2 regions of the Thioalkalivibrio sp. AKL9 genome follow, and region 2 is predicted to be linked to the other one. Evidence: predicted binding sites of a transcription regulator. Region 2 holds the regulator's gene; the other holds the start of a gene.
The links. Region 2 encodes FliA, which starts transcription of late flagellar genes. Its sites were predicted from a motif close to GCTAAAGTTNNNNNNNNNNCNGCCGATA; they were not measured.
Positions count from the first base shown of each region.

Region 1 (5,012 bases), on a different contig from region 2:
GCCCGGTTCAACGCAACCTTGAGACAATAGCCGATGGCAGCTGTAACCAAGGCGGATCTCGCCGCCGCGCTAAACGAGGAACTGGGTCTCAACAAGCGCGAGGCCAAGGAATTCGTCGAGATGTTCTTCGAGGAGATGCGGCAGTCGCTGGAGACCGGCGAGGGCGTGAAGCTTTCCGGGTTCGGGAATTTCATCCTGCGCGACAAGAACCAGCGGCCAGGGCGCAATCCCAAGACGGGCGAAGAGATTCCGGTCTCCGCGCGTCGTGTGGTGACCTTCCGGCCGGGACAGAAACTGCGCGAGCGGGTAGAGAGCTATGCTGGAGGCGAGTAACCACCAGGAACTGCCCGCCATCCCGGGCAAGCGCTACTTCACCATCGGCGAAGTCGCGGAGCTGTGCCAGGTCAAGCCGCATGTGCTGCGGTACTGGGAGCAGGAATTCCCGATGCTGGAGCCGGTCAAGCGGCGCGGCAACCGTCGCTACTACCAGCGTCAGGACGTGATCCTGATCCGTCAGATCCGCGCACTACTGTACGAAGAGGGCTACACCATCAATGGTGCCCGTCAGAAGCTCTCCGGCGACGAAGCCAAGGGTGATCGCCAGCAGGCCCAGCAGATTATCCAGGACACCATCTCCGAGCTTGAGTCGGTTCTGCGCGTTCTGCGCGCCTGAGGCTCCGACCCTAGGGGGGCGCCCGGACGTTGTGTTGATGCGATTCGCCTTGCTTATCGCATCCTACGGTGTCCGTCTGAACCCAACTCCAGTTCGAAATTTCCGCTCTGTAGGATGCGACGAGCGCAGCGAGTCGCATCAATGGGCCATTCTCGGTGTACGTGGCACGAATGGTCCGCACGGATCTCGCAGCAATGGGGTGGCCGATGCTTTCGTGAAGGCGGGGAATCGGATATAGTTCGCGGCTTCGGGGCGTGGCGCAGTCTGGTAGCGCATCTGCATGGGGTGCAGAGGGTCGCAGGTTCAAATCCTGCCGTCCCGACCAAACAGGAACGATCAAAAAAGGCCGCTTCAAGCGGCCTTTTTTGTGTTCGGAGTTGCAGGTGGCGGCGTCGCCTGGGCTCAGGCTCAATCCATCGAGCGGCGGCGCGCCTCGCGCTGGTAATGGAGCAGGGCGATGTTGGTCTGGCGTTCCATCCACTGGGTCATTCCGACGATCTCGAAGCCTGCAAACTCAAAGCCATCACGCGTGCTGCGGCGACGGTTGGCCAGCCGCAGGTCCCCGGAAAGGCGTTCACTGACATCGGGGAGCAAGAGGTTCTCGAAGGCCAGGTTTGCCTGGTCCTCAAGCGCATCCAGAAGGGTGGTGGACAACTCGATGCACATGCCCTGGGCAGAGAGGTCGGCAACCTCGCCAATCACGGGATCCTTCCAGGCCTTTGCATGGAGTTCGATCTGAGGCCGCTGGGCCATCGGGATGTGCACGCGGAACGTTTCGCGGCGTTGCAGGTAGTACAGAGTTTCCGGATAGGTGCACACGTAGAGCGCGCCTTTTTGCTCCTGCTCGATGCGTGTTACATGCGTGCCGAATTGCACTGCAACCCCGCGCAGCGCGGCGAATACGCGCAAGTCCATGCCGGCCTGAACCTGCTGGTGCGCGCGAGGCGGGGTCAGCTCGTCGAGAAAGAGTTCCTTGGCCGCTGGGTCCAGACGGACCAGGGCCGAGGTGTACAGGGGGGCGTCGGTATCCACGCGAACGCTCACGACGGTGAGCTTGTGGTCGAGGTCCTTGAGGATGCCGGCAATCCGGTCCGGCTTATCGACGGTATAGTCCGTGTCGTCCATGCGTCCGAAGTGTTAGGAAGGTGTGAGGACGCAAGGTACTGGTGGATGCCGCGAAAAGCCAGCCTCCACCAGCACCGGCCTCTCATGCCTGGGTGATCTGGCGTCCGCCGCGGTTTCCGGGCCGGGCGCGGCCATACGGGTCGTAGGTGGCCGCGGGGCCGGTTTCCTCGCCGCGAAGGATCTGCATGGAGAGTTCCACGCGCTGGCGGTCACGGTCGATCAGGCGCGCATTGCCTTGATTCAGAGTGTCGCAGCGTTCGATGGACTGGCGCAGGGCTTGCCAAAGGTCGTTCAGTACGACGCCATCGTCCATCTTCGAGAACAGGCGCGCGATGCCCTCGGGGCTGAAGGCCTCGCCGGCGGCCTCGACCAGGCCTTGCTGGTTGCGGGTCTCGGTTTCCAGTTCATGCAGCAGGGTCTGCTTGCCGGTCACCACGTCCTGCAGCGTATCGGGTTGGCGCGCTTCGACCGCGCGCGTCTCCTTTAGCAGACTCTCTTCCAGCTGATGAGCCAGCCGGATTGAGGTCTCGAGCGAGCGTTGCAGTTTATGGTGCGCGTCGGCATTCATGGGCGATAGACCGGGTTAGCGCAGCAGGCTTTCGAGGTCGATCATGCGATCGGCCAGCTGCTGGTTGTCCACTGGATAGTTGCCGCTGGAGATTGCCTCGCGCAGTTCGGCAACGCGGGCGGCGTCGAAGGGGGCGGTGTCGCCCGCGCCGGCCGCGGCATTCATTGCCTGGGCGGCCCCGGTGAGCGTGACTGAATCATTGTTTGCCGTCGATGCGTTACCGGAGGCCGGGGCACGGCTTGCCGTGTTGCCGGACTCGTCGCGACCCTTTACCCCGGGGTTCTGGCTGTCGGGGCGCAGGCTGTTCGTATTGAGGCCCTTGATATCCATGATGCCTTCCTGTCGTTGTAACTGTGCTGCAATTGTTTACGGCCAGCGTTGCTGAAACTGTAGGCCTCGGGGGCGGAAAAGTGTAACGGGCTTCACAGTCCGCTTCGAAGATCGTTGGCGTGCCCGGTGGGGCGAGGCCTCAAAGCGCTACCCGGATGTGGCCGGAGGCCTGGATTTCGCCTTCGACGACGCGCCCGGAGGATGCGTTCTTGACGCGGATTCGTTCGCCCAGCGTCCCGTTCTCCAGCGCTTCGCCCTGCATGCGGATGGCGATTGAGCCGTTCTCTGCCAGGATGGTAACTCGCTGGCCGCGACTGATGATCTCGCGCGGGCTCACGTGCTGGGTTCCGATGATCTGACCCGGGCGGATGCTGCGCCGGGTCTGCTGGCCGATCAGGGCACTCTTTTCCTCATGATAACTGCCGGCATGGCGCGAGGTCTCGATTCGCTGGAAACGCAGGTCGCCCGCCGAGAGGGTGTGCTGGCGCGGCAGGGTACGGTTCGCAACCAGCACTTCGGCGTACCGTTCGACCGTCGCCGGCACGTATAACTGCCAGGTCACCGGGCCGGCACACTGGATATGGACAGCGGTGTTGCCGTCACGCCGCCCGCCGGGTGGGAAACGCGCTTCCAGGCCGTCCGCGCAGGGGACGAGGCGAAGACGCTTGTCGAGCTGGCCAATCTCGATGGAAACATCCTTTTCGGTATCGGTAACGCCCAGTTCCTGAATCAGGAACTGCTCGGCGGCGTGGCGGATGTCGTCAACCGGGTGGACTTCGGCCCGGACGCTGGTAGACAGCAGTACCAGGATGAACAAGAGGGCGACTCCGGCAAGGAGACGCGGAATGCTTCGCACATTTGCGTTCGAGGCGATCACGCTCGCTGGCGAGGCACCGGACCGGCCGCCTTTTTCCGGAACGAAGGGGGCCCCAACGCGAACGAGCGAACGGATCAGCGTCTTCCTGGCAGCGGAAGAAAATTCTGAAATGGGTCGGCGCTGGTTCATGTCGCGGTCCTGTTTGGTCCTGTCCTGCGCAGCCAGTTCGGTGCGGGCGTCGGACTGTGCGCGAATGGCTCGGGTTTGACGGATCTTGCGTCGATGTCGAGCGAGTCGCGTGCGGTTTCAGTACGCAAAAACATGCAGATGTCGTGCCAATGAATGGGCATCCCGCGCCGCGCGCGCATTCAAGGCCCGTCGGGGGCGGCCGTTATGGCCATGAGGCGGCGTCAGAAGGCGCATGCACGCAAATGCAAATGACAGGCCGGGGTTGCGCGGTGCACACTTGGCCTTTGAGGCCTGTCCGGTGCTAAGAGCAATCGGGGCAAGGAGAGCGGCACGATGAGTCAATTCATTGACGATGTGAATCAGCGAACCCAGTTGGTGGGGCAGAACCGCATGGAGCTGCTGCTGTTCCATCTGGGCGGGTCGCAGACCTTCGGGATCAATGTCTTCAAGGTCCGCGAGGTGATTCCGTCGCCGCCGCTGCGTCAGATTCCCGGCTCCATGAGCGTGGTACGCGGAGTGGCGACGTTGCGTGGCGGTACCGTGCCGATCATTGACCTGGCGCGAGCGATGGGCCTGCGTGGCGCCGTCGGGGCGGTCGACAACGGGGAGCAGAAGGTGGTGGTCACCGAGTTCAATCGTTCGGTGCAGGGCTTCTGGGTGTCGGCCGTGGACCGCATCGTCAACGTGAACTGGCAGGACGTGAAGTCGCCCCCGCGCGGAACCGGGCGCGAATCCTTCCTGGTGGCCGTCACGGAGATCGACAACAAGCTGGTCGAGATTATCGATGTCGAACGGGTGCTCTCCATCGTGAACCCGCTGCCCAGCGAGATATCGCCATACATCCGCGAGAACGCCCGCGAGGCCAGCGGGCGCAAGGTTGTGATCGTCGATGACTCGGTGGTGGCGCGCAAGCAGATCGAGGGGGCGATCAAGGGACTCGGTTTCGAATACGATGTCTTCAAGGATGGCCAGGAAGCACTGGACTTCCTTGAGCAGAAGGCCGCGGAAGGGCCGGTAGGCGACCAGGTCGAACTGGTGATCTCGGATATCGAGATGCCACGCATGGATGGCTACACCCTGACCGCGCGCATCCGGGACAATCCCGCGCTGCAGAACTTGCGGGTGCTGCTGCACTCCTCACTGAGTGGGGAATTCAACACGGATATGGTCAAGCGCGCCGGGGCCGATGCCTTTTTGTCCAAGTTCAATCCCGACGAGCTGGCGAATGCGGTGCTGGACCAGACCGGGCGCCCGGATCAACAGGCCGAATGACCGGTCGGGCGGAACCGCGTTGCCGCTCGGCAAGCCCG
Region 1 is NZ_KB905112.1:43,009-48,020, reverse strand. It holds gene pheT (phenylalanine--tRNA ligase subunit beta) at 1-30, shown strand, start outside; gene D573_RS0110275 (integration host factor subunit alpha) at 34-333, shown strand; gene D573_RS0110270 (MerR family transcriptional regulator) at 317-673, shown strand; tRNA gene D573_RS0110265 (tRNA-Pro) at 922-998, shown strand; gene D573_RS0110260 (flagellar brake protein) at 1,082-1,798, opposite strand; gene D573_RS0110255 (flagella synthesis protein FlgN) at 1,881-2,366, opposite strand; gene flgM (flagellar biosynthesis anti-sigma factor FlgM) at 2,382-2,696, opposite strand; gene flgA (flagellar basal body P-ring formation chaperone FlgA) at 2,836-3,513, opposite strand; gene D573_RS0110240 (chemotaxis protein CheV) at 4,036-4,974, shown strand.
Region 1: the regulator FliA is predicted to act here: its motif matches at 2,733-2,760, upstream of flgM (flagellar biosynthesis anti-sigma factor FlgM).

Region 2 (5,012 bases):
GGTTACGCTGGTGACCCTGGACAGCCAGCGCATCGGTGCCACACGGCAGCTGCAAGCCTTTGCGCAGATGGCGGGGATCTCGGTGCGCGTGCTGCAGAATGCGCGCGAGCTGCGCGATCTGGCGCGGCGCGTGGACGATGGCCACCTGATCCTGGTGGATACCGCCGGGCAGGCGCCGCGCGCGGTGGAGGAGGAGTCGCTGTTCGCGCATCTGCCGCCGGATATTCGTGCCGAGAGCTGGTTGGTTGTGTCGGCCACGACCCAGGGCAGTACCTTGCGGCGGGTGCTGGACGCGTTTCGCAAGGCGGATCCCTCGGCGCTAGTGCTGACCAAACTGGACGAGGCAGAACAGCTGGGCGAGGTCCTGTCGGTCCTGCTGGACCAGCACCTGGGGCTTGGGTTCGTAAGCGATGGCCAGCGCATCGCCGAGGATTTTCACCGGGTCGATACGGGGTATCTGACCCGCCTGGCACTGGACGACGATGCCGAGGGTGCGCGGGCGGGTGGCAATGCCCGCGAGACCTGGGCCGCCGAACGGCTGGCCGAAATGGAAGCGCCGCGACGCTCGCGCTCGCCGCTGCGCCCGGCGCAGGGGGCCGAGCCGGCCACACTGGAACTGATTCAGCCGGTTGGAAAGGGGCGTTATGCCACGCACTAACAAGCCGTTGAAGGTCATTGCGGTCGCCTCGGGCAAGGGCGGCGTGGGCAAGACCAACGTGTCGGTCAATCTGGCGGTCGGCCTGGCCCGGTTGGGCCGCGAGGTGATGCTGTTCGATGCGGATCTGGGCCTGGCCAACGTGGACCTGTTGCTCGGGATGCGCCCGGAGCGCACCCTGCACGACCTGGTGACCGGCGCGGTGGACAGCCTGGACGATGTCCTGGTTCAGGGGCCGGACGGGGTGAAGGTGGTCCCGTCGGCCTCCGGTATCGCGGCGATGGCGAATCTCACGCCGGCCGAGCACGCGGGTTTGATCCATGCCTTCAGCGCCTACCGCAAGCCGCTGGATGTCCTGATCGTGGACACTGCTGCAGGCCTGCAGGAGTCGGTGACTTCGTTCTGCCGGGCGGTACAGGAGACCCTTGTGGTGGTCTGCGACGAGCCGGCTTCGATTACCGATGCCTATGCCCTGATCAAGGTGCTGCATCGTGACCACGGGCTGCGGCGTTTCCGCATGGTCACCAACATGGTCAGCGGACGCGAGGGTGCGGAGCGGCTGATGCAGAAACTCAATACCGTCTGTGGCAATTACCTGCCGGAGGTGGTCCTGGATCTGGCCGGCTATATCCCGATGGACGAACATCTGCGCAAGTCCGTGCAGAAAAGGGCACCGGTGGTTCAGCAGTATCCCGGCAGTCCGGCCGGCAAGGCGTTTGCCGAACTGGCACGCACGGTGGACCGTTGGCCGGTTGGTGGGGGTGACCACGGGGGCGTCGGGTTCTTCGTGGAACGAATGCTGCAGAGTGCATGATGACGACGCGTAATCGACTTTCCGGCTACCAGGCGACGTCCACCGCGACCGGTGGACACGAGAAGTTGATTGCCGATCACGTTGAACTGGTGCATCGCATCGCGCACCACCTGATGGCCCGTCTGCCGGCCTCGGTCCAGGTCGATGATCTGATCCAGGCCGGCATGATCGGCCTTCTGGAGGCGGCGCGGCAGTTCGAGGGCGGGCAGGGGGCGACCTTTGCCACCTACGCCGGAATCCGCATCCGCGGTGCGATGATCGACGAATTGCGTCGCAGTGACTGGACGCCGCGTTCGGTGCATCGCAACAGCCGGCGTATTGCCGCCGCGATCCAGAGTGTCGAGGCCCGCGAGGGGCGTGCGGCGCGTGGGAGCGAAGTGGCGGCCGAGCTGGACGTGGCGATCGATGACTATTACGACATGCTCAAGGACCACGCCGGGGCCCATCTGTTTGCGCTGGACGATCTGGGTGGCGGGGATGACGGGGCCGATCGTGTGATCGAGGGGCAGGAAGTCTCTCCGTCGCGTAGCCTTGAGGCTGGCGAGTTTCGCGAGGAGTTGGCCGAGGCCCTTGGGGATCTGCCTGAACGCGAACGCCTGGTGCTGTCGCTGTATTACACCGAAGAACTGAATCTGCGCGAGATCGGGGCTGTTCTGGGCGTGACCGAGTCGCGCGTGAGCCAGATTCGCAGCCAGGCGGTCATCCGGCTGCGCGCGCGCATGGGGTCGTGGCTCGAAGACGGCGCGGCTTTGCAGTTATTCTAAAACTCACCTTACGAATCCCGGAGTGACGTGTGGACAAGGGAATGAAAATTCTCATCGTGGACGATTTTTCCACGATGCGGCGCATTATCAAGAACCTCTTGCGCGATCTTGGCTTCAATAATACGCAGGAAGCCGACGACGGCAGCACCGCGCTGCCGATGCTGCAAAATGGTGACTTCGACTTCCTGATTACCGACTGGAACATGCCCAACATGCCGGGCATCGACCTGCTGAAGGCCGTCCGGGCGGATGCCAACCTGAAGTCGATGCCGGTGCTGATGGTGACGGCCGAGGCCAAGCGCGACCAGATCGTGGAGGCTGCGGAGGCAGGTGTGAACGGTTACGTGGTCAAGCCGTTTACCGCCGAAACGCTGAAGGAAAAGATCGACAAGATCTTCGAACGTATTGAAGCACAGGGCTAAGCATCGCCCAGTGATTAATACGGACGACGTCCGTCTCGCTTGCGCGGGTGGACGTGACCCGGCTCCTTCGGCGCCGTACCAGCAAGAGGCTCCTCATGACTGAACAGGAACACCCCCCACGCGACGGCCAGCTCGAGCTGGCCCGGCAACTGGTGCAGACGCTCGAGGCGGGCGACGACGCGGCGGCACGCGCGCTGGTGCAGGATCTAGCGCGTCCATACGACCGCGAGCTCTTCGACGAACTGGGCAAGCTGACGCGCGACCTTCACGAGGCCTTGCAAAGCTTCCGTGGCGACTCGCGTCTGGTAGAGCTGACCCAGGCGGAGATCCCGGATGCGAAGGAACGCCTGAACTACGTGGTCACCATGACCGAGCAGGCCGCGCACGCCACGATGGGCGCCATCGAGTCGAGCCTGCCGATCGCCGAGTCGTTCAGCCAGCAGGCGGCCGACTTGACCGCCAAATGGACGCGCTTTCGCAACCGGCAGCTCTCGGTGGACGAATTCCGCGATTTCGCGCGTGAGCTGGACAGCTTTTTCGGGCAGGCGGGCGAGGACGCCGAGGAATTGCGGCGGCTGCTCTCCGAGGTGTTGATGGCACAAAGTTATCAGGACATTACCGGCCAGGTGATTCGCCGCGTGATCCAGCTGGTGACCGACCTCGAAGAGAACCTCGTTACCCTGATTCGGCTCTCCAGCGGGCGCATGGAGCAGGTCGAAGCGGCCGAAGCGTCCCTGGAGCGTGGCGAAGAAGACCGCGAGGCGGACCGCAAGGGCCACGGCCCCAGTGTGCCCAAGACTCAAGATTCCAGCGCAGATGTCGTTCAAGGACAGGACGAGGTGGACGATCTGCTATCAAGCCTGGGCTTCTAGCAGTGCCCCCCATACGACTGGCGCCACGGGACCGGAGAGACTGAATGGCCATCGACCCCAATGACGAAATCCTTCAGGACTTCCTGATCGAGGCCGGGGAACTGCTGGAGGGGCTCAACGAGCAACTCATCGACCTGGAACAGAATCCGGACGATCGGGATCTGTTGAATGCGGTCTTTCGAAGCTTCCACACCATCAAGGGGGGCGCCGGGTTCTTGAGCCTGGATCCGCTGGTGACGGTGTGTCATCACGCCGAGGACGTCTTCAATCTGCTGCGCAACGGCGAGCGCCGGGCCGATAGCCATCTGATGGACACCATGCTCCGCGTGCTGGACTCCCTGAACGTCATGTTCGGGGATCTGCGCTCCGGCGTGGACCCGACCCCCGCCGATGCCGCGGTGGTCGAGGACCTGCGGCGCATGGCAAAAAACGAAGACGTGGCCGGAGATACCACCACGGCGCCGCCCGCGCCTGAACCGGAGCCCGTCCCCGAGCCACAGGCCTCGGCCCCCGGCGACGCCATGGTGGGCGGCGGGGAGGAGATCACGGACGACGAGTTCGAGGCCCTGCTGGATACGTTGCATGGTGACGGTGCCCCGGCACCCGTGGACGCGGCTGTGTCGGGCGGCGCCGGGGCCAGCGATGACTCGGGCGGTGATCTGATCAGCGACGACGAGTTCGAGAATTTGTTGGACGAGTTGCAGGCCAAGGGCGGGGGTCCGGCATCGCCCGAACCGGCTGCGGACGCCCCTGCGGATCCACTGCCGACCGAGCCCGCGGCCGCGGCGCCCGAGCCGGAAAAAGCAGTAACGCCGGAGCCGGCTGCCGCCGGTGGGCAGGGCGGTGGTGGTGCCCGCGCCGGCGGGGCCGAGGCCGGGGGGCGCCCGGCTCCACAGGGCGAGACCTCCGTGCGTGTGGATACCGAGCGGCTGGACGAGATCATGAACCTGGTGGGCGAGCTGGTTCTGGTGCGAAACCGGCTGAGCATGCTGCGTTCGCAGCATGTCGACGACGAACTGGGCAAGGCGATCAGTTCGCTGGCACTGGTGACCTCCGACCTGCAGACCTCGGTGATGAAGACCCGCATGCAGCCGGTGAAGAAGGTCTTCAATCGCTTCCCTCGAGTGATCCGCGATCTGTCGCGGAATCTGGGCAAGGAGATCGAACTGGAGATCTTCGGCGAGGAAACCGACCTCGACAAGAATCTGGTCGAGGCCCTGTCCGATCCGCTGGTGCATCTGGTGCGGAATGCTGTGGACCATGGCATCGAGACGCCCGATGTGCGCGAGGCGGCGGGCAAGCCGCGCAAGGGTACGGTCGTGCTCGGTGCGGCGCAGGAGGGCGATCACATCGCACTGCTGATCAAGGACGACGGCGGTGGCATGGATCCACAGGCCCTGCGCCGGAAGGTGGTGGAGAAGGGGCTGATGGAGCCCGCTATGGCCGAACGCATGACCGATCGCGAGGCCTTCAACGTGATCTTCA
Region 2 is NZ_KB905104.1:149,564-154,575, reverse strand. It holds gene flhF (flagellar biosynthesis protein FlhF) at 1-658, shown strand, start outside; gene D573_RS0102885 (MinD/ParA family protein) at 645-1,469, shown strand; gene D573_RS0102880 (RNA polymerase sigma factor FliA) at 1,466-2,233, shown strand; gene cheY (chemotaxis response regulator CheY) at 2,275-2,655, shown strand; gene D573_RS0102870 (protein phosphatase CheZ) at 2,751-3,527, shown strand; gene D573_RS0102865 (chemotaxis protein CheA) at 3,572-5,012, shown strand, end outside.